Regions from separate parts of the Caballeronia sp. LZ029 genome, predicted to be linked through region 2. Evidence: predicted binding sites of a transcription regulator. Region 2 holds the regulator's gene; each other region holds the start of a gene.
What was found. The regulator FliA, encoded in region 2, starts transcription of late flagellar genes. The targets are predictions, from matches to a motif close to CTAAAGTTTNNNNNNNNNNNGCCGNTA.
Positions count from the first base shown of each region.

Region 1: the regulator FliA is predicted to act here: its motif matches at 3,051-3,077, upstream of QCE73_RS10065 (DUF4088 family protein).
Region 3: the regulator FliA is predicted to act here: its motif matches at 3,871-3,897, upstream of motA (flagellar motor stator protein MotA).

Region 1 is NZ_JARUXO010000001.1:2,111,624-2,119,328, reverse strand. It holds gene QCE73_RS10070 (ATP-dependent helicase) at 79-2,202, shown strand; gene QCE73_RS10065 (DUF4088 family protein) at 2,199-2,963, opposite strand; gene QCE73_RS10060 (AzlD domain-containing protein) at 3,129-3,452, opposite strand; gene QCE73_RS10055 (AzlC family ABC transporter permease) at 3,449-4,138, opposite strand; gene QCE73_RS10050 (AraC family transcriptional regulator) at 4,297-5,118, opposite strand; gene QCE73_RS10045 (CreA family protein) at 5,193-5,678, opposite strand; gene QCE73_RS10040 (FCD domain-containing protein) at 5,980-6,723, opposite strand; gene QCE73_RS10035 ((Fe-S)-binding protein) at 6,850-7,593, shown strand; gene QCE73_RS10030 (lactate utilization protein B) at 7,590-7,705, shown strand, end outside.
Region 2 is NZ_JARUXO010000001.1:3,015,852-3,023,556, forward strand. It holds gene QCE73_RS14230 (acyltransferase) at 1-744, opposite strand, end outside; gene QCE73_RS14235 (aromatic ring-hydroxylating dioxygenase subunit alpha) at 829-1,836, opposite strand; gene QCE73_RS14240 (GGDEF domain-containing protein) at 2,027-3,121, shown strand; gene QCE73_RS14245 (RNA polymerase sigma factor FliA) at 3,123-3,857, opposite strand; gene QCE73_RS14250 (flagellar biosynthesis protein FlhG) at 3,873-4,790, opposite strand; gene flhF (flagellar biosynthesis protein FlhF) at 4,783-6,585, opposite strand; gene QCE73_RS14260 (thiamine pyrophosphate-binding protein) at 6,897-7,705, shown strand, end outside.
Region 3 is NZ_JARUXO010000001.1:175,054-182,758, forward strand. It holds gene aqpZ (aquaporin Z) at 205-903, opposite strand; gene QCE73_RS00850 (glycosyltransferase family 4 protein) at 1,176-2,240, opposite strand; gene flhD (flagellar transcriptional regulator FlhD) at 2,894-3,217, shown strand; gene flhC (flagellar transcriptional regulator FlhC) at 3,236-3,802, shown strand; gene motA (flagellar motor stator protein MotA) at 3,944-4,804, shown strand; gene motB (flagellar motor protein MotB) at 4,818-5,816, shown strand; gene QCE73_RS00875 (response regulator) at 5,884-6,261, shown strand; partial or broken gene QCE73_RS00880 (Hpt domain-containing protein) at 6,313-7,705, shown strand, end outside.

The DNA of each region.
Region 1 (7,705 bases), 900 kb from region 2:
AGTCGAGCCAAAGACTTGCGCGCGCGGGTTGTATGGATATACAGTGTGCGTCACTCTTTTCCCGCCGCCTTCCTTCACGTGCTCACGCTTCCCGACACCGCCGACGCCGCTTCCGATTCCACCGCGAAACAGGTCGCCGACTATCTCGCGAAGCTCAACGAGGCGCAGCGCGAGGCCGTCGAGTTCGGCGTCGATGAACCGGGTCGCACGGGCGGCCCGTTGCTCGTGATCGCAGGCGCGGGCTCGGGCAAAACCAACACGCTGGCCCATCGCGTCGCGCATCTGCTGGTGAAGGGCGCCGATCCGCATCGCATTCTGCTGCTCACGTTTTCGCGGCGCGCGGCGCTCGAAATGACGCGGCGCGTGTCGCGCATCGCGATGAACGCGCTCGGCAAGAAAAGCGCGATCGCGCAGGGGCTGACGTGGTCGGGCACGTTTCACGGCGTCGGCGCGCGGCTGTTGCGCGATTACGCCGATCTCGTCGGGCTCGCGCCATCATTCACGATCAACGATCGCGAAGATTCCGCCGATCTCATGAATCTGGTGCGGCACGAACTCGGGTTGTCGTCGAAGGAGAAGCGCTTTCCCGCGAAGTCGACCTGCTTCGCGATCTACTCGCGCGTCGTGAACACTGGCGCGACGCTTGTTAACGTGCTCGATCAGTCGTATCCGTGGTGCCGCGAGTGGGAAGCCGACCTGAAGCGTCTGTTCGCCGCCTACGTCGCCGCGAAACAGGCGCAAAGCGTGCTCGATTACGACGACCTGCTGCTCTACTGGTCGCATCTCGCGGCAGAGCCTTCGGTGGCGGCGGATCTCGCGAGCCGTTTCGATCACGTGCTCGTGGACGAATATCAGGACACCAACCGCCTGCAGGCGTCCATCCTGCTCGCGATGAAGCCCGACGGGCGCGGCCTCACGGTCGTCGGTGACGACGCGCAGTCCATCTATTCGTTTCGCGGCGCGACCGTGCGCAACATCCTCGATTTTCCGGGCCATTTCGATCCGCCCGCCGCGACCGTCACACTCGATCGCAACTATCGCTCGACACTGCCGATTCTCGAGGCATCGAATGCGGTGATCGGGCTCGCGACGGAGCGCTACACGAAGAACCTGTGGACCGACAAGGCATCGGCGCAGAAGCCGCGCGTCGTTTCCGTCGCCGATGAAGCCGATCAGGCGCGCTATGTCGTCGAAAAAGTGCTGGAGGCGCGCGAGGCGGGCATGAAGTTGAAGGCACAAGCGGTGCTGTTCCGCGCCGCGCATCACAGCGCGACGCTCGAAATCGAACTCACGCGGCGCAACATTCCCTTCGTGAAGTTCGGCGGACTCAAGTTTCTCGATTCCGTCCACGTGAAAGACGTGCTGGCGGTGCTGCGCTGGGCGGAGAATCCGCGCGATCGCGTCGCGGGTTTCCGGGTCGCGCAGTTGCTGCCGGGCATCGGTCCGGCCATCGCCGGGCGCTTGCTCGATAGCGTCGCGCAAGACCAGGCGCCAGCCGCGATCGCCCGGTTTCAGGCTCCCGCGCGAGCCAGCGAAGACTGGCCGCGTTTCGTCGGGCTGATGGCGAAACTGTGCGGCCGCGAATCCGGCTGGCCGGCCGAGTTCGAAATGATCCGCCGCTGGTACGAGCCGCATCTGGAACGCAATCACGAGGACGCGGCGATCCGCATCGGCGATGTGCTGCAGATGGAGAGCATCGCGTCGACGTATCCCACGCGCGAGCGCTTTCTCACCGAACTCACGCTCGATCCGCCTGACGCGACGAGCGACGAATCCGGCGTCCCGATGCTCGACGAGGATTATCTGATCCTCTCGACCATCCACTCGGCGAAAGGCCAGGAATGGCGCAACGTGTTCGTGCTGAACGGCGTGGACGGCTGCATTCCGTCCGATCTGGGCACGGGCAGCGACGAGGAAATCGACGAGGAGCGGCGTCTGCTCTATGTGGCGATGACGCGCGCGAAGGAAGACCTGCACATCATCACGCCGCAGCGGTTCTACGTGCACAACCAGACGCATCTGGGCGACCGGCACGTCTGGGCGCAGCGCACGCGCTTCATCCCGCCGCATCTGATGCAGAACTTCGAAGCGGCCGCGTGGCCGCCGGTGATCGCGCCCGCTGCGCCGACCGCGGCGGGGCTGGCGGCGGCCGCGAAAGCGAAAATCGATATCGCGGCGCGCCTGAAGGGAATGTGGGATTAACGCTGCGCGCGTGACGGTCGCGGAGCGCGCTGTGACGGTGCAAAGATGCTGCGCAGCCAAGCGGCGAAGCGCGTGAAGCCGTCGTAAGGCTCTTCGACGAACAGCTCGGGCCGCAACGCGCGCAGATACTCCAGCACCTGTTGCGCCTCCTGCTTCTGGATCGACCCATAGAAAATGCCGAGCCGCAGCAGGCAGCGCAGTTCGCCCAGCTTCTCGCGCGCGGTCGAGCCGATGCTCGTCTCCACGGAAATCTTCGTTTCGTACACGCGCTGACGCAGCGAATCCGCGAGACGCCACGCGGGCGTCTGCATCTTTTCCTCGACTTCGCGAATATCCGCCGCAGCCGATTTGATCTGCGACGCGAGCATGTCCACTTGCGACACGTCGCCCTTCGCCTCGGTGACGATCGCGGTCGCCCACGCGCGCGATGCCGCGATGAGGTCCTCCGCGGTCCAGTCGGCGCGGATCGCGAACGCGAATCCGTGCTCGGCGGCCTGACGGATCAGGATTTCGACGACATCGGGAAACTCCTTGTCGAGCGCGCGCTTGGCCCACGCGTACTGGCCGTGCGTGAGCATGCGCTGCACCGCCTGCTCGGTCAGCGGCGTGTCGTTGTCCAGCAGCTTCGCGCGCAGGAAGTCCTCGAACGTCGGCGTGACGAATTGCGGATCCAGCTTCAGCGACAGGCGCATGAACGCTTCGAAATCGCGATGCAGCGAAGCGATCGTCTCTTCGCGTAACGAAAGGGTGATTTGACGCATGTTGGTTCCCGGTTCCGCGTCCGGATGGTCCGGAGCGCGGGAAATGCCTTTGGCGCCGCTCTCGGGGCGGAGTCCATTCGTTTCTGATATCGGCGCGATTTCCGGGAACTTGAGGATTCTTCGATGCTTTTTGAAAGCCTTTTAACGGCCGATTGACGGAAACGTTTAGCGCAGCACGGCGAACTGCCAGACGAAAAATACCGTCAGCGACACCGCAATCGTCAAAAGCGGCCGTTTCGTGAGCGCGCAAACGATGATCGCGACGATCGACGCCACGAGCTGCGGATTGCGCCAGGTGATTTCGGCGCCGTTGCCGTGCGGCGAGACCGCCATCGGCACGATGATCGCCGTGAGCACCGTCACCGGCACGAACGAGAGCGCGGTGCGCACGATCGGCGGAAAGGGCAGGCGCTCGCCCAGCACGAACACGGCGGCGCGGATCACATACGTGACCACCGCCATGCCGAGGATCAACGTGATGTAGTTCATTGCGTGCGCTCCTTGGCGTTCTTCAGGCGGCTTTTCTCGTGCGGCCGGTTTTCCATCAGCGTGAGCACCATGCCGACCGCGACGCCCACGAACACCGCCGCGAGCAGCCCGAGCTTGTACGGCCAGCCTTGCCACGCGAACGACAGCACGCCCGATGCGAGCGCCGCCGCAACGAACCGCACGGCCACGAGCTGCGGCACGATGATGGCGATGAACGTCGCGACCATCGCGAAGTCGAGGCCGAGCGACTTCAGACCGGGAAACGCCGCGCCGAACAACAGGCCGGCGAGCGTCCACAACTGCCAGTTCAGGTACATCGCGACGCCGGAGCCGAAAAAGTAATGCGGGCCGGTCTCGCCCGGCGCGCGCTTCTGATAGTGCGCGTAGGCGACGGCGAAGACTTCGTCGGTGAGCAGGCCGGCGAGCGCCCAGCGCCAGCGGCGCGGCAGATGCGCGACATACGGCGCGAGCGTCGCCGAATAGAGCACGTGTCGCAGATTGACGACGAGCGTCGTCGCCCAGATGACGGCGAAGCTCGCATGCGACGCGATCAGGCCGACCGCGATGAACTGCGCGGAGCCCGCGAACACGGCGAGCGACATCAATTGGCCGTGCCAGAGCGAGAGCGGACTTGCGGTGACGAGCGTGCCGAAGATCACGCCGAAGGGCGCGGCGCCGATCATCATCGGAATGGTGTCGCGTGCGCCGGCGGCGAATTCGCGCAACGCGGCGCCGGAAGGTTGAGCGGGTATTGCTTTCAAGATTTCCTCCTATGGAAGCGAGGATACGCAAGACGCCGGCTCACACGCTTGTACGTTCTTGCGCTTTCCTGGCTGGGCGGCGCTCAGCGCCAGCGGCCGGGCGGCACGCCGAACGTGCGCTTGAAATGGCGCGTGAAATGACTCTGGTCGGTGAAGCCGCTCGCCGCGGCGACGTCGGTCACGGAAGCGCCCGCGCGCAGTGCCGGCAACGCGCGCACGATACGCAACTGGTTGCGCCATGCATGCGGCGCGAGACCCGTTTCGCGCGTGAAGAGACGCGCCGCGTGGAAGGTCGAGAGACCGACCGTCTGCGCGAGTTCGGCAAGCGTGACCGGTTCGAGCAGATCGTTGGCGAGGCGGGATTTCATCGCCGTGACGCGGTGCGTGTCGGCGGCGAGCGGCGCGATGTCCGGGTGTTCCAGCGCGTGGCGGCCGAGTAGCGTCGTCACGGCATCGACGAGCGCCAGTTCCGCGGCGAGCGGGTCGGCGCCGCTTTCCAGCAGCCGATGCGCGACGACCAGACGCCGCGCCAGATCGGGATCGCGGATGATGTCATCGGGAAACCAGGGCGACGATTCCCGCCGCCCCGACATATCGCGCGCGAGGCCTTCGACGAACGGCACCGGCAGATAGAACACGCGATAGCGCCAGCCCGCATCGACGGCCCGCGCGCCGGTATGCACCTCGCCGGGATTGATCACCGGCACCGAGCCGGTTTCGGCCACGTGATGCGCACCGCGATAGTCGTAGCACTCCGCGCCGGCTTCGATGACGGGCACCGTGTAGGCGTCGTGCCAGTGCGGCGAGAATTCGTGATCGTAGTATTCGGCCGTGACCATGTCCGCGTCAGGCACGAGCGGCGAGCGCCAGTAGCGTGCGGCGTTGCGGAAACGGTCGGCATTCATCGTCGGGAAAGTCTGAGGCGGGCGGAATCGCTCAGTTTACAACTTTGCTACGCGCCGGACAGGACAGTTGCGCATCACTTCACCGGTATGGTCGTGCCTTCGGGCACTGGCACGGCCGTCACGCTGTTCTTCGGGCTGCCGGTCGCGACGCGGTCGCTGTACGTCAGATAGACGAGCGTATTGCGCTTTGCATCGACGATGCGCACCACGTGCAGCGTCTTGAAGATGAACGACATGCCGGCCGAGAACACATCGGTTTTCTGCTTGAGCGGCTGGGCGATTTTGATCGGCCCGACCTGACGGCAGGCGATCGACGCTTCGGTCGGATCTTCGGCGATGCCGAGCGTGCCTTTCACGCCGCCCGTGCGCGCGCGCGACACGTAGCAGGTCACGCCCTGGACGAGCGGATCGTCGTAAGCGTCGACGCTCACGCGATCAGAGCCGGTGAAGCGGAAATTGGTGTTGACGCTGGCGATTTCCTCCGCGTGCGCGAATCCCGCGCCGAGGAGGGTGGCGAGCAAGGCCAGGTTTCGGGCGAGCGCAAGAGCGGAGGGTTTCATCGTCGTCTTCCGGAAAAGAGAAAGGGCGTCGTATTGTATCGACGCCCCTGGCTCTTCGATGCATCTCGCGCTTCGCATGCAGTCAATGAAAGATCAGATACAGGATCACCAGCACGATCACCGGCACGCCGAGCAACCATCCGAGTAGGTAAGGCATGTCGTCCTCCTTCGCGTGTTGTTGTTGACGATTCCAGTATCGCGAGGAAGGCGCGTGCCCGTTAGCCGTGCCTGTCCGAAATCTGTGTAGGTGTTGTCCTATCAGGACTTTCTCGCGGCTTACAGATTCGTAAGGCGATTCGATTCAGGCGACGCGCTTCTTCCGTGCCGCGATGTCGGCGTAGAGCGTGCGCACGTAATCGAGATGCGCGCCCGCGCACTCGCGCGCCCGCGCGGGATCGCGCGCGACGATCGCATCGAAGATCGCGCGATGCTGCGTCATCAGGTTCGCTTCGACTTCATCGTCGTAATCGACTAAACGATGCGAGGTCAGCATCGATTCGCGAACCAGTTCGTTGAGGCCATGCATGACGTGCGTGAGCGCGACGTTGTGCGTCGCGTCGGCGATCGCGAGATGGAACGCCGCATCCTTTTCCGCGATGCGCGTGCTCTTGTCGGCGACGGCGGTCTGGAGCGCGTCGAACGCGGCGGCGATGCGCGCGATATCGGCGTCGGTGGCGCGCTCGGCGGCGTAAGCGGTGGATAGCGTTTCGAGGCCGTGGCGCAGTTCGAGCACGTCGGCGCTGGCGTTCGGCTGCTGTTCGAGCAGTGCGGCGAGCGGATGCGACACGAGCGGCGCGGTCACATCCGACACGACGAAACCGCCGCGTCCCGCCGCGCGTATGAAGCCGTCCGATTCCAGCCGGATCAGCGCCTCGCGCAGCGACGGGCGCGACACGTTCAACTGCTCGGCCAGATCGCGCTCGGCGGGCAGGCGTTGGCCGGGCAGGAGCGTGCCGTTCGAGATCAGTTCGCGAATCTGACCGGACACGACATCGGAGAGGCGCACGCGTGAGTACGAATGCGCATGGACGGGCTGAAAACTCATCGCTGGACGTATAGGCCGGTTGAAAGCTGGTGAATGTCCGAGTTTGACACGAAAGAGGCATCTCATTAAAGTCTTGGTCAGACCAAGCTTACCAAAAATGATTGTCCAACCCCACGATCGGACCTCATGAAAGTTGCCCTGTTCGTCCCCTGTTTCATCGACGCGTTCTATCCGCAGATCGGCATCGCCACACTCGAATTGCTCGAGCGGCTCGGCGTGGACGTCGACTATCCGCCGGACCAGACGTGCTGCGGCCAGCCGATGGCCAATAGCGGCGCGCACAAGGACGCCGCCGGCGCCGAGCGCGTGTTCGCGCGGAATTTCGCCGACTACGACTATGTGGTCGGGCCGTCGGCGAGTTGTGTGCATCATGTCCGCGAGCACTTCACCGCGATCGAGCAGACGAGCGCGGTGCAGAAGGTTCGTCGCAATACGTATGAGCTCGTCGAATTCCTGCATGACGTGCTGAAGGTGCGCGAGTTTCCGTGGGCCGAGTTTCCGCACAAGGTCGGGCTGCACAACAGTTGCAGCGCGGTGCGGCATCTGCGCGAGACATCGAATTCGGAAGTCGCGGGCACGCCGTTTTCGAAGCCCCGCGCGCTGCTCGAAGGCGTGAAGGGCATCGAATTCGTCACGCCCGCGCGTCCCGACGAATGCTGCGGCTTCGGCGGCACGTTCTCGGTCACCGAAGAGGCCGTCTCCGTGCGCATGGGGCAGGACAAGGTGCGCGATCACGTCGGGGCCGGCGCGGAGTACATCGTGTCGGGCGACATGTCGTGTCTCATGCATCAGCAAGGCTGCGCCGAGCGCATGAAGGCCGATGCGAAGTTCATCCATATCGCGCAGGTCCTGAACGGAGCACGCGCATGAGCAAGACCGTTCGCATCGATCACGCGAAGGCGGCGGGCGCGTTCCTGCAGAAGCCGGATCACGTCGCGTTCCACGACAAGCGTCTGTGGGATTTGCGCAGCAAGCGCGACGC
Region 2 (7,705 bases):
AAAGCCGACGCTTGCCCGAGGCGTACCGCGCGTCAGTGCAGCGGCCATGCCGGTCATGAACATATAAAGCTTCATCGGCAGGAAGGCCGGCATCGGAAATGAGGAAAAGAAGCCCGGTGCAATGATCTGAACGCCGAACATGGCGACGGCGAGCGTCGCGATCACAAGCAAGGCGCCGTATCTCGCGATCAACAGCATGAGCAGCGGAAAGACCGCATAGAACTGCATTTCGAGCCCGATCGACCAGTCCGGCAACGGCGTATTGAACGCGTATCGTGGAATCAGCCCGAAGGTGTAGGTAACGTGCGTCACGACGTTCCACACGCCGTGATCCAGATAGCGCGATGCAGCCGTGGCCGTTTCCGGCCAGACATGCGCGACGGCATTGCGCGCATCGCCCAGATAAGCGCCCGTGAGCAACGAGATCAGCAGCAGCACGTAATACGCCGGCGTGATCCGAAAGAAGCGGCGACACCAGAACCGCAGCCATGTTCGGCCCGCGTTCCACGGTTCCTGCTCACGGCGTTCTAGGTAATGGAACGCCATCAGAAAGCCGGAAACGAACATGAAAAGATCGACCGCGAGTTCGCCATAGGCCAGCAGGGTCGGCACGGGCGTCATTCCAGTCAGAATGCGGACGTGCGAAAGAAAGACCCATAGCGCCGCGAGTCCGCGCAGGCCATCCAGCGCAGGAATCTGACGACCATCTTCCTGTGCGCGTGCGGTACGAAAGTCTTGCTTCATGTTGACAAACCCGATCCACTGACTGGCGATTCATACGGCATATTACGCGAAACGACCTTCGGCTTGGCACAGGCGTGCCGTCGTCTATCGCTCGACATCTTCGCCCGCGCACGTCCCCCACCCAAACCCCATCCCCGCCAGCCATCTGCGGTAAGCCACCGCCATCCGATCACACCGCTGATGCAACTCCGCATCGAGATCGAGCGGCAGACGCCGGGGCCATTGCGACTCGACGATCGGCGTATCCTGCATCAGTATTTCCATATTGAAGTCGTAAAGCGCCTGATCCGAATGCGTCGTCTCGTCCTCGTGAATCGACACGAGCCACGCGCGCGTCTCCGTCTGCGTCACCGGCGACGCCGCCAGCAGGATATGCAGCGCACCCTGCCCACCCGACGCCATCTTCGTGAGACTCGCGATCAACGGCCGCTTCACGCGATACACATAATCGATCATCGCGCCGCCGCCCTGTCCCGGAATCCCCGCGGGTTGCCAGTATCGACACTGCCGCGCCTCCAGCCCGCCATCGGAAGTCTGCACGACTTCGTAATCCGGCACTTCCGTATGCGCGTCCTCGCCCAGAATCCCCACATGCACGAACGAAAAGTGCGCCATATCGAGAAAATTTTCGACGACGCGCGGCGCCGATGACCTCACCGTCTGCGGCGCGAGATTGATGCGCCGGCCACCGGGAATCGCGGCTTCGGGAAAGAAGTCGAGCGCGTCAGCCGGCTCGCCGAAGCACATCCACACGACGCCGTACTTCTCCTCGCTGACGAACGTCGTCGCGCAGGCACGTTTCGGAGGACGCAAAGACGGATTCGATGGAATCCGCAAGCACTGCCCTTCGATGTCGTAACGCCAGCCGTGATACGGGCACACGATCTGATCGCGCATCACATGCCCGAGCGACAACTGCGCGCCGCGATGCGGACAGTAATCGCGCCACACATGCGCCGCGCCGATACTGTCGCGCCACACGACGATGCGCTCATCGGCGACGACAAAGCCGCGCGCGCCGCCTTCGGGAACGTCTTCGCTATTGCAGACCGGCAGCCATTCGCCGGCCAGAGAAATGGATTCGTCGCGCATCACGGTGAATCGGAAATAGAAGTGCGAAAGCCGTTATTACACGAAACACAGCGTCTTCGCAAAACGTTGCAAAATAGCGGATCGCTCGCTCGGCGCAATTCGATACCACTCCATTCAGCCGATGCCACGCGACGGGGCCGCAGTAAAGACAGCAAGATAAAAGAAAGAAATCACCATCCAGGGGTTCAGTATGGAGCAGGCGCATCAACCGGCACGCCGGCCTTATGCCTTCGCATGGTCCGAGCACCGGAATCCCGAACGCGAGCAGGCCACGCTGCGGGTCTGGATGGGAGCGGCGGTTCTTCTGGCCTACGGCATCTTCGCGTGGCTCCGCCCTTCCTACGATGCACTGGCGGTCGCGCGTCTCATCGCGCTCTACGTGTCTTACGGTGCGGCCACGCTGCTGATCGTCAACCGCATGAGCACGCCGTCGGAGAAGCGTCTCACTGTCACGACCATCGCCGATCAAACCCTGCTCGGGCTCGCGCTCGCGGCGGGCGGCGCAATCGCGCTGCCGCTCATCTGGGTGATGTTCTGGTTTCTGATCGGCTCGGGATGCCGTTACGGCAAGCGCACGCTCGCGGTGTCATGCGCGACGGCGCTCGTCGTCGTGATGGCGCTCGGCGTCTGGCAGCCGTGGTGGCGCGCCAATCTTCCCGCCGCGATCGGGCTGGGATTGAGCGTGCTGGGCGCATCGGTGTATTTGAGCGTGCTCGTCGATCGCCTCGGCAATGCGAATCGCGATCTCGCGCGTCAGGCATCGACCGATCCGCTCACGGGCCTGTCCAACCGATACGCGCTCGAACGGATCGTCGATCGTGCGATGACCGCGCGCGAAACCGATGGCGACGATGCCACCGCGCTCCTTCTCATCGATCTCGACGGCTTCAAGGAAGTGAACGATACCTACGGTCACGCCGTCGGCGACATGCTGCTGCAGGCCTTCGCGCAATCGCTCGCGAAGCGCATGCGCAAGTCCGACACCATCGCGCGTCTGGGCGGCGACGAGTTCGTCGTGCTTGCGCATCAGGTGCGCGACCGCGCGGCGGTGCTGTCGGTGGCCGACAGCATTCACTCGATTCTCGGCGCGATGACATCGGTGCAGGAGCGGCCGGTGTCGGTATCGGCGAGCATCGGCGCGTGTCTGCTTTCCAGCGCGACGAGCGCGCAGCAATCCGGCATCACCGCCGTGCTGCGTGCCGCCGATCGTGCGATGTATCGCGCGAAAAGTCTCGGCGAAGGGAAAACGGTCTTCGCCGAAACGCGCGACTTCGAAACGAGCTGAATCAGGCCTCGACGCTCGTCCACGCCTGCTCGCGCAGCTTCGTGCGCAGACGCGCGACCGCCTGGCTGTGCAACTGGCACACGCGCGACTCGCTCACTTCCATCACTGCGCCGATTTCGCGCAGGTTCAGGCCGCGTTCGTAGTAGAGGCTCATCAGCAGCTTCTCGCGCTCGGGCAGCTTGTCGATCGCTTCGATCAGCGCGCCGCGCAGGCTGTCGTCGAGCAGCGCCGAAAGCGGGTCCGAGCGATCGACGCAATAGCGGTCGAGGAACGGCTCGTCGTCGGCGGAACGGTCGAAGTCTTCGTAGTAGATCAATTGGCTGCCGTGCAGATCCTGGAGCATCGACTGATATTCGTCGAGCGGCATCTTCATGTGCTCGGCGATCTCCGTCTCGCTCGCGGAGCGGCCGAGGTTCTGCTCGACCTTATGCACCGCCGATTCCACTTCGCGCGACGTCTTGCGCATGCTGCGCGGCAGCCAGTCGTTGGCGCGCAGCTCGTCGAGCATCGCGCCGCGAATGCGCTGGCTCGCGTAGGTTTCGAATTGCGCGCCTTGATCTTCCTTGTAGCGGCTCGCCGCGTCCAGCAGACCGATCATGCCGGCCTGGATGAGATCGTCGAGATCGACGCTCGCCGGCATCTTGGCGACGAGCTGAAGCCCCAGCCGACGAACGAGCGGCGCATATTTCGTCAGGACGTCCGACTGTGAGAGTTTGCCTTGGGCGTTATACATCATGGTCACCTATCTTGATCACATCGACGCCGTGCTGCTCATTGCAAAGTCGTGAAGCGCGGCCACACGATGCGCCGCCTCCCGCCCGCCCTGTTCAGAGTCGCCAACCGGAATTCGCGCGTCTGGCTGGCCGTTCGCCGCGCGCATGTACGGCGCGGGACGCATCGGCCAGTGGAGGAGCTCCGCCGCGATCGCGCGGTAGTCGCGGGCCGCGGCCGTGGCCGGGAACGCTTCGACTGCGCAGCGTGAGAGTTCCTTTGCCCGAGCGACGCGCGCATCCTCGGACACATACCCTGCCTGCACGAGCGACACGGCCAGATACCGGCTCGCGACGCCCGACAGGTTGTCGAACGCGACCGCCGCGTCAGCCGGGTTCTGCACGTGATTGATAAGCACGCGGAACTGGCCGATCGCATGGGCGTAATGCAGCCGCTTCATGCACGCATACGCCTCGGTGATCGCCGACGCGGCTACCCGCGTCACGATGAGAAAGTCATGCGCCTGAGCCGCGAGCGTCGACAGCGCGCCGTGACGGTCCAGTTGCGCATCGATCAGAACGATGTCGGCCGGACCATCGAGCAATGCGCGGCACTGCGCGGCGTCATGGCTGATGCGCTCGTCGCGCGGTGCGGCGATCTGCGAGAAGCCGAACGGCGTGCGCTCGACGACATCGGCGAGCGCGCGGCGGCCGGACATCACCGCGGCGAGCGCGCCTGCATCGGACAAACCCAGCATGCGGCTCACCGATCCCGCGTCCTGATGCTCGTCGATCACGAGCACATCCTTGCCGTGCACGGACAGCGCCGCGCCGAGATTCACCACCGCCGACGTGCACCCGATGCCCGCCGGCCCGCCCGCAACCGCCACCACGCGCGAACCGGCACGCGTGAGCAGCCGTCGCAGACCTTCCGCCTGGTCGAGCACGAACTTATCCAAAGTGCACCCCATGCAGTTCGGTCGTGGCGCGCGCGGACAGCGCGGAGAGCAGCGCCGGCACTTCTTCGTCCTGCGGCACGAACGGCGAGCCGTCGCGGGGAATGCAGAATGCGCTCTTGATGAGAAAACGCTTGGTCGCGACGTACAGGTTCTCCGGCACCTTCTGGCCGGTCGACACGTAATGCACCGGCAGCTTGTAGCGGATGACCGTATCGAGCACGCCGCCGAGATTCGTCGCTTCGTCGAGCTTGGTCAGGATGCAGCCCGCGAGCGGCGGCTGATCCGCCGCGCTCTTGTATGCCTGCACGACTTCGTTGAGCGTGTCGCCGTGGCTCGTCGCGTTGAGCAGCAGGATGCGCTGCACCGGATGGCCCGCGCCGCACAGCATCGCGATCTGGTCGGAAACCATGCGGTCGCGCTGGCTCATGCCGATCGTGTCGATCAGCACGATATGTTTGTTGCGCAGTTCGGAAAGCGCGAGCTGCAGGTCGGCGGCGTCCTTCACCGCGTGAACCGACACGCCGAGAATCTTGCCGAAGATGCGCAGTTGCTCGTGCGCGCCGATCCGGTAGCTGTCGGTCGTGAGCAGCGCGACCTTGCTCGCGCCGAAGCGCATCACGCAGCGCGCCGCGAGCTTCGCGGTGGTCGTCGTCTTGCCGACGCCCGTCGGGCCCATCAGCGCGAACACGCCGCCGCGTTCCATCAGTGCATCTTCGCTATCCATCACCGGGATGTTCGATTCGAGCACTTCCTGCACCCATTCGAGCGCGCCTTCCACGCTTTCCATCTCCGGCATGTTGTCCACCATCATGCGGACGAGTTGCGCGGAGAAACCGGCGGCGAACAGACGCTTGGTCAGCGCGCCGCCCGTCGGGTTGCGGCGCTGGCGCTCGCCCCAGAGCAGACCGGAGAAGTGCTCTTCCATCATCGAGCGCATCGACGAAAGCTCGTTCATCACCGTTTCGTTGACGACCTGCTCCATGCGTGCGCGAATCGCTTCGGTCACGACCGCCGCCGCGTTCGCCGGCAGACCTTCGAAGGCGCCTTCCTGCGCAGCCGGCGCGGTGCTCGCCGCCGGTGCTTCGGAGTGCGGCGCGCTCGCGTTGATCTTCTGCGCAGCGCGGCGTGCGGCGACCTGCGCGGCTTCGCGTGCCCAGTCGGGCGTTTCGACGGTCGATTGAACGCGCGCCTGAGCGATCGCTTCCGCGCGGTTAGCCTGCGCTTGCGCTTGCTGGCGAATCGCGTACTTGCCTGCTTCTGGGGTCCTCTCGGCGCGGGTCTCTTGCGCAGCGACCGGAACCGGCACGCCCATTCCGCGAGCGATCGCGGCGGACGCCGTCAGCGGACGGTTCGACGGCATCGTCGCCTGCTGCGCGATGCGCTTCGCGTGCTCGATCAGCCACGGATTCGAGTCGGCCATCGTGCGCGGCGCTTCTTCGTCGGAAGCGGCTTCGTGTTCGTGCGCGAAATCGTCTTCATCGTCGGCGTCGGTGTTCGCGCCGAAGACCGACGAAAACACGTCGCCGCTCGTGTAGGGATTCGCGGCGGATTGCTTCGCCGGCAGCGCGGCGGCCGCGGCGGCCAGTGCGGCGCGCGACGAGCCCGCCGAGCGCACGGCCTGTTCCTTCGCGGCCGGCGAGATCGACGCGATATCGCTGTCCGCGACGCCGACGATCTCCACGGAACCATCATCCAGCGTGCGATTGGACAGCACCACGGCATCGGGGCCGAGCGCTTCACGAACCTGGCGCAGTGCGTCGCGGCTGTTCGCGCCGATGAATTTACGAATGTTCAAACTTGCCCCCGATGAGGTGAGACTGCGATCTTTGCGAGGCGGACCCGCTTGGCTCGTTGCCGTGTCCGCTTTTCAGTGAAGCCATTATTGCGAACTCCACCCTTTCTCCATCGCTGGATAAGGGGCGAGAAAAAGGGGTATTTCGGCTGATGGAAATGCCGCGGACGGCGCGAACAGGCCGCGCTCGCCGGGAAAAAATTCCGCTTTGCTTCTGGCCGCGCGCTCGCCCGACGGCGTAAGCTTTAGGGCAATTCGCTCACTGTCCGGCCCGCATCCGCGACGATCCGGACACTCACAGGAGAGTTCTTCGCATGGCGTCCGCTGTCCCCTCCGCGCAATCCGCTTCTCCCGACAATCAAACTACCGGCGCGCGTCTTCTCGTCGATGCGCTCGTGCATCACGGCGTCGAGCGCGTGTTCTGCGTGCCCGGCGAGAGCTTTCTCGCCGTGCTCGATTCCCTGCACGACGAAACCTCGCAGATTCAGACGATCGTCTGCCGCCACGAGGCGGGCGCGGCGAACATGGCCGAAGCGGTCGGCAAGCTGACGGGCAAACCGGGCGTCGCGATCGTCACGCGCGGGCCGGGCGCGACGCACGCGTCGATCGGCGTGCACACCGCGTTTCAGGATTCGACGCCGATGATCCTGCTCATCGGCCAATGCGCGCGGGATCACATGGACCGCGAGGCGTTTCAGGAAATCGACTATCGGCGCATGTTCGGGCAGATGGCGAAATGGGTCGCGCAGATCGACGATCCGCGCCGCGTGCCGGAATACATGAGCCACGCGTTTCACACGGCGACCTCGGGACGTCCGGGTCCGGTCGTGCTCGCGCTGCCGGAAGACATGCTGACCGAAGCCGTCGCCGCCGCGTTGCCCGCGCCGCGTTATCAGCGCGTGGCGGCATCGCCGGCGGCGGCGCAAATCGATCGCTTGCGCGAACTGCTCGCCAACGCGAAGAAGCCGTTCGTGATCGCGGGCGGCAGCGGCTGGACGCTTGATGCGACGCAGGATTTCGCGCGCTTCGTCGAGCAATGGCGCTTGCCGGTGGGCTGCGCATTCCGCTATCAGGACACGCTGTCGAACGAGCATCCGAACTATGCGGGCGATGTCGGGCTCGG
Region 3 (7,705 bases), 2.8 Mb from region 2:
CGGGTGACATCGCCGGAAGCCTTGTCGGACGGCCCTTCCGCGTTTTGCTCTGTGTACAAAAAATTGGGATCGCAACAATTCATAAGCATGCTGCGTAATTCTGCATTACATTTGTCGCGCGCTTTTAATCATTCGAATGCGCGGCGTAGCGTGAAAACAAAAACGGGCGCATGTAGCGCCCGTTTTTTATTTTGCCGCCGACGCTTACTTCTGGCGCGTCAGAGCCGGATACAGCAGACCGGCGAGAATCGCACCGACGATCGGCGCGATCCAGAACATCCACAGTTGATCGAGCGCCCAGCCGCCGACAAAGAACGCCTGGCTCGACGAGCGCGCCGGATTCACCGACGTATTGGTGACCGGAATCGAGATCAGGTGGATGAGCGTCAGACACAGGCCGATCGCGAGCGGCGCGAAGCCTTTCGGCGCGCGGTCGTCGGTGGCGCCGAGGATCACGAACAGGAAAAAGAACGTCATCGCGACTTCGCAGACGAGCGCCGCCACCATCGAGAAATGACCCGGCGAGTGCTCGCCGAAGCCGTTCGCGGCGAACCCGCTCGACGTGAAGTCGAAGCTCGGGTTGCCCGTCGCGATCAGGTAGATGACCCATGCGCCGAGCGTCGCGCCGATCACCTGCGCGACGATGTACGGCACGAGATCGCGCACCGGGAAGCGGCCAGCCGTCGCGAGACCGATGCTCACAGCCGGATTCAGGTGGCAGCCGGAAACGTGTCCGATGGCATAGGCCATCGTCAGCACCGTGAGGCCGAACGCCAGCGCAACGCCAGCGAATCCGATGCCGAGTTGAGGAAAGGCCGCGGCGAGCACGGCGCTTCCGCAGCCGCCCAGCACGAGCCAGAAAGTACCGAAAACTTCAGCGCCGAGACGCTTCGACAAATGCATGATTCTGCCTTCGTGAAAAATTGAAAAGCCATTGATTTAAAACAAGAACGCGTGTTGCGCTTGCGGAGCGGAGTTTAAGCGCGGAGTCTTTGGCGAACTGTCAAAAATGGTGGATCGGCTCTCAATTCACGGGCATCGAAACGAAACTTCGGATTGTTCCTTATAGGGTGTGTAAAAACGCGCGGAGCGCTCGAACGGTGTGCGCAAAAAAATACCGCCCGGCAAGCGGGCGGTATTCGATGCGACCTGAAAGTCAGGCGAGCGGTTGACTATTACCCCGCCGCGACTTGACGCAGCACCGGGCGCTTCGCGGCCTGGAGCAGCGCGGTATAGCTCTCGACGTAGTTCTGCGCCATCGTGTGCGCGCTGAAGCGGCGTTCGAACTGCGCGCGAATTTCCGTGCGCGAGAGTTCATCGAGTCGTTGCAGCGCGCCGACTGCGCCCTGCACATCCTCGCAGATGAAGCCCGTCACGCCGTGATCGATCACTTCCGGCACCGAGCCGCGATTGAACGCGATCACCGGCGTGCCGCAGGCCATCGCCTCGATCATCACCAGGCCGAACGGCTCGTTCCAGTCGATCGGGAAAAGCAGTGCCTTCGCGCCCGACAGGAATTCCGGCTTCTGCGCCTCGTTGATCTCGCCGATGAACTCGACATGCGCCTGCGACAGCAGCGGCTCGATCGTCGACTTGAAGTATTCCTGGTCGACCTTGTCCACCTTCGCGGCGATCTTCAGCGGCAGACCGCTTTGCGCCGCGATCTTGATGGCGAGATCGGCACGCTTTTCCGGGCAAATGCGGCCCAGGAACGCGAGATATTCCGGCTTCTTGTGCGGCTGCGGCGTCAGCAGTTCGTTCGGCAGACCGTGATAAACGGTGTTCAGCCAGTTCGCCTGCGGCAGCGGGCCACGCTGATTGTCCGAGATCGAAATGACGTTCGCCTTCGTGAACGTGTTGAAGATCGGCTGCAGTTCCGGCAGATCGAGACGGCCGTGCAGCGTCGTCACGAACGGCGTATCCATCTGCGTGAACAGCGGGAACGGCATGTAGTCGAGGTGGAAGTGCAGCACGTCGAACTCGTGCGCGCGCTGGCGGACGGTTTCGAGCAGCAGCATGTGCGGCGCGAGCGCGTCGCGCACGGTCGGGTCGAGACGCAACGCACGCGGCCACACCGCGTCGAGCGTCGCCTTGGTTTGCGAATCGCCGCTTGCGAACAAGGTTACATCGTGGCCGAGCTCGACGAGCGCATCGGTCAGATAAGACACGACGCGTTCAGTGCCGCCGTAAAACTTCGGAGGAACTGCTTCGTGCAACGGTGCAATTTGTGCGATTCGCATAACGTGACTCTCCATGTAGGTGAGGCATTGCAGTCACGCTCCGGTCGAGCGCTCAACACATGCCATTCGGGCGGGCCGCGTGTGGTGTAGACGCCGCCCGAGATCGGCCCGGAGATGAAAAACATCGCGACCGGGTTATCCCTTACTGCCCATTATCGGGATCGAGAGCGGCATTTCACGTCATTTTTCAATCGCTTATCGTTGTTACAGCGCGAAACATGTGCTGTTACGAAGTCAGAAATTGCACCAAAAAAGATGATGTAGACGGATTTGAAGCGTGGAACACGCCGCGGGGTTCTTATAAGCAATTTGCGGTCCTGCGGGCCGAACATTGTAGCTATTGACGGTCTGACGCGGCCCACAACGAAACGCCGAAACACCGGCATTAAGTCAGACGAATAATTGCCGATAACTTATGTCTGCCGATCGGCAAGCGAAGGGCGTGGGCGTGTAAGAAATATTCCTACACGAATCTTCGCGAAACTCCGTCGTTGCGTCGGAAGGTTTGTCCGACAGGCGCGGCCGCGGGCATCGGCGACAATCGAATCGAGACCAGACAACGCGCGCGGGGCCGCATTCGCCTGTCCTTTGCGAATTCGAGCAAACGTTCACCCGCCGGGCCTGACCAGCCAAGTATCGATTCGGGGAAAAAAATGACGATCAGCAATACGAATACGCTCGCGGAAATCCGCGAGGTGAATCTGTCGTACTTGCTCCTCGCACAGCGGCTCCTTCAGGAAGACCGCGTTTCGGCGATGTACCGCCTCGGGCTTTCCGCGCAGGTCGCGCAGGTGCTGACTTCGCTGACGCTCGCGCAGGCGGTGAAAGTGGCGTCGTCGAGCCATTTGCTGTGCCGCTTCCGTTTCGACGACCACACGCTCCTCTCGTCGCTCGCCGACAAGGACAAGAGCGCGGCGCTCGCGCACGCCCACGCGGCGATCCTGCTGGCCGACGGTCCCGTCGAGCAGATCGGCTGAGCCGCGCGCGACAGCCCGATGGCGACAAAAAGCGTGGTCGCGGAAGTCCGCGAAATCACCCTGGCTATTGAACTGATCGAGCTGGGTGCGCGGCTGCAGTTGCTCGAAGCGGAAACGAGCCTTTCACGCGACCGTCTCATCAAGCTCTACAAGGAGCTGAAGGGCGCGTCGCCGCCGAAGGGCATGCTGCCGTTCTCGACCGACTGGTTCATGACCTGGCAGCCGAACATTCACTCGTCGCTGTTTCACGCGATATATCGCTTCGTCGATACGCACGGCGATGTGAAGTCGACGATTCAGACGATCGTCAAAAGCTACCGTCTGTACCTCGAACATCTCGAGATGCACGGCGACGAGCCCGTCCTCTCGCTCACGCGCGCGTGGACACTCGTGCGCTACTTCGAATCCGGGATGCTGCAGACCAATGCCTGCACGCGCTGCGGCGGACGCTTCGTCGCGCACGCGTACGAACTGCGCGCGGGCTATGTCTGCGGCCTGTGCCAGCCGCCGTCGCGCGCGGGCAAGACACGCAAGGCGATTGCATCGTCCGGCGCGACGGCGCGCGCACCAGGCATCGCGGCCTGACGCCGCACTTCCGGCACGGCCCTGCTGCCACGCGGGGTTTACCGTTTGCCGTCCCATTGGATTTGCCCCCAAAGTTTTTCAGTCGAGTGCCGTAAACCACTTAACGGCGGTCTTACCGCATCAAAACGTGAGGACTCGACTGTGCTGATTTTCGTTGGATCGCTCGTGACATTGCTGTCCGTTTTCGGCGGTTACGCGCTCGAAGGCGGCCACCTTGGCGCGCTCATGCAGCCGGTCGAGATTCTGATGATCGCGGGCGCGGGCGTCGGCGCGTTCATCCTCGGCAACAACGTCAAGACCATCAAGGCGACCATTCAGGTTCTGCCGACGCTCTTCAAGGGCGCGAAGTACGACAAGAGCATGTACATGGAGCTGATGGGCCTGCTCTACGTGCTGCTCGCGAAAGCGCGCAAGGAAGGCACGCTCGCGCTCGAAGCGGATATCGAAGATCCGGCGAAGAGCCCGGTCTTCAGCCAGTACCCCAAGATTCTCGACGATCACCATATCGTCGAATTTCTGACGGATTATCTGCGCCTCATGGTCAGCGGCAACATGAACGCGTTCGAAATCGAAAGCCTCATGGACGAGGAAATCGAGACGCATCACGTCGAGGGCGAAGCGCCCGCGCACGCGCTGACCAAGGTCGGCGACGCGATGCCCGCGTTCGGCATCGTCGCGGCCGTGATGGGCGTCGTGCACACGATGGCCTCCGCCGATCAGCCGCCCGCGATTCTCGGCGAGATGATCGCGCAGGCGCTCGTCGGCACCTTCCTCGGCATTCTCCTTTCCTACGGTTTCATCGGGCCGCTCGCGAATGTCGCGGAACAGCGCGTCGCGGAGCAGACCAAGATGTTCCAGTGCATCAAGGTGACCATTCTCGCGAGCCTGAACGGCTACGCGCCCGCGATCGCGGTGGAGTTCGGCCGCAAGGTGCTGTTCTCGACGGAACGTCCGTCGTTCTCCGAACTGGAAGAACACGTGCGCCGGGTCAAGTCGAAGTGACCGGAGCACAGCGATGAGCAACGACAGCGAACGGCCCATCTTCATCAAGCGCATCGTCGCCGGCAAGAAGGGGCATCACGGCGGCGCGTGGAAGCTCGCCTACGCGGACTTCATGACCGCGATGATGGCGTTCTTCCTGCTGATGTGGCTGCTTTCGTCGACGTCGCCGGTGCAGCGGCGCGGCATCGCCGAGTACTTCAACATGCCGCTCAAGGCTGCGATGGTCGGCGGCAAGTCCGTCGGCATGGACAACAGCATCCTCACCGGCGGCGGCCGCGATATTTCCAGCAACGAACCGGGTTCGGCGCGCAGGTCCGACGGCAGCACGCAACTCGCGCAGCGCGCCTCGTCCAACAACGACGAAGAATTGCTCAAGGCCGCGCAAGGCGAGCTCGAACGGCGCGAGCAGGTGCGCCTGCACGATCTTCAGGTGAAGCTCATGGCCGCGATCGAGGCCAATCCGACGCTGCGCCAGTTCAAGCAGCAGATCCGCATCGAATCGACGGAGCAGGGCTTGCGCATCGAGATCGTCGATACGCAGAAGCGCCCGATGTTCGCGCTCTCCAGCAACGCCGTGCAGCCCTACATGCGCGACATCCTGCGCGAGATCGGCAAGACACTCAACGACGTGCCGAACCGCATCGTCGTGCAAGGACACACCGACGCCGTGAAGTACGCGGGCGGCGAGAAGGGCTACAGCAACTGGGAGCTGTCGGCGGACCGCGCGAACGCGTCGCGGCGCGAGCTGGTCGCGGGCGGCATGGACGAAGCGAAGGTGATGCGCGTGCTCGGGCTCGCTTCGACGCAGAACCTGAACAAGAAGGATCCGCTCGATCCGGAGAACCGGCGCATCAGCGTCATCGTGCTCAATCGCAAGACGGAAATGTCGATGCTGCGCGACGACGGCTCGCCGGGCGCGACGCTCGACAACGGCACGGACGCGCAAGGCGCGCCGGCGACGGCGCTCGGCCAGCTCATCCCCGGCGTCGCGGCACCGCGCGCCGCGCATTGAGCAAATTCCCCGAAAAAGACGCTCAAGACTCGGCACGTTTCGACCGTCATCACGGCAAGAGACAAACATGATCAAGAACATTCTGGCAATCGACGATTCAGCCGCGATGCGGCAAATCCTCTCGGCGACGCTGGCGACGGCGGGTTACGAAGTGACCGTCGCGTCGGACGGCGACGAAGGGCTGGAGTGGGCGCTCGCGGAGCGCTTCGACCTGGTTCTGACCGACCAGCACATGCCGGGCAGAAGCGGACTCGATCTGATCGTGGCGCTGCGCGCGAACCACGCCTATCGGGCGACGCCGATCCTGGTCCTCACGACCGAAGGCGGCGAGCCTTTCAAGGACGCGGCGCGCTCGGCGGGCGCGACGGGCTGGATCGAGAAGCCCCTCGATCCGGACCTGCTGACCGAACTGGTCGCCGCGCTCTCGGAAGACACGCAGCACTGAAGCGAAAGCAAAAGACAACCCGCGCACGCACGCGCCGACGGTGACTCAAGCATGACACTCGACATTACCCAGTTCTATCAAACCTTCTTCGACGAAGCGGATGAACTGCTCGCGCAGATGGAGCAACTGCTGCTCGTTCTGGACATCGCGAATCCGGACCCGGAAGACCTCGCGGCGATCTTCCGCGCGGCGCACTCGATCAAGGGCGGCGCGGCCACGTTCGGCTTCACCGCGCTCACCGAGACGACGCACATCCTCGAATCGCTGCTGGACCGGGCGCGCAACAACGAGCTCGTCCTGCGCCGCGACATGATCGACACGTTTCTCGCGACCAAGGACGTGCTCTCGGATCAGCTCGCCGCCTATCGCGCGAGCACGGAGCCGGATGCAGCCGCGGCCGCGGCGATCTGCGCGAAGCTGGAGCGCCTGAAGAACGAGCAGGCCGAGGGCGGCCAGCCGGGCCAGATCGAGCCGCCCTCGCTGCCGGGCACGGCGAAGAACGCGGCGACGCTGAACGTCGCGCCCGCCTATGAAGGCCCGAACGCGCCGCCCGCGCACGTGATCGCACAGGCGGCGGACGTGATCGAGGACGACGGCAACTGGGACGGCGCATTCGAACTCACTGATGGATCGACACATGCGGGAACCGCTGCCGATGTGACGCCGGGACACACCGGCGCGCTGGCGGCGGATGCAGGACCCCACCTGAAAATTACGCTACGGGGGGTGGGCGAGAAGGACCTGGCGACTCTGATCGAGGAGCTGGGGAATCTGGGAAGCATCGTCGGAGAAAAGAAGACGGACGCCGAGTATGTGGTTTGGCTCGACTCGGACGTCCCGGCCGACGATATCGTCGCCGTGTGCTGTTTCGTGATCGATGAAAAGCAGATCGCGATCGGCCGTGGCGACGCGGCGGCGCAATCCGCCGAAGCAGCGCCAGCAGTACCGGCAGTGCAACCCACGCTACACGAAGAGCCGAAGCAATCGCAGGCGCATGCAGCGCCCGCATCCGCGGCTGGCAAGGAAGCAGTGAAAGAAGAATCGGCGGCGGCGGCGGGCTTGCAGGTCCCGTCCGCTGCCCAACCGACGAAATCCGCGGCGAGCGACGCCGACAAGAAGGCGCGTCCGCAGGCGGCCGCATCGGCGGAGGGCAGCTCGATTCGCGTCGGCGTGGAGAAGGTCGATCAGCTCATCAATCTGGTGGGCGAGCTCGTCATCACGCAGGCGATGCTCGCGGAAACCACGAGCACGTTCGATCCCGCCCTGCACGACCGTCTTTTCAACGGTATGGCGCAATTGGAGCGCAACGCGCGCGATCTGCAAGAAGCCGTCATGTCCATCCGCATGATGCCGATGGACTACGTATTCAGCCGCTTCCCGCGCCTCGTGCGGGATATCGCCGGCAAGCTCGGCAAGGAAGTGGAACTCGTCACGTTCGGTCAGG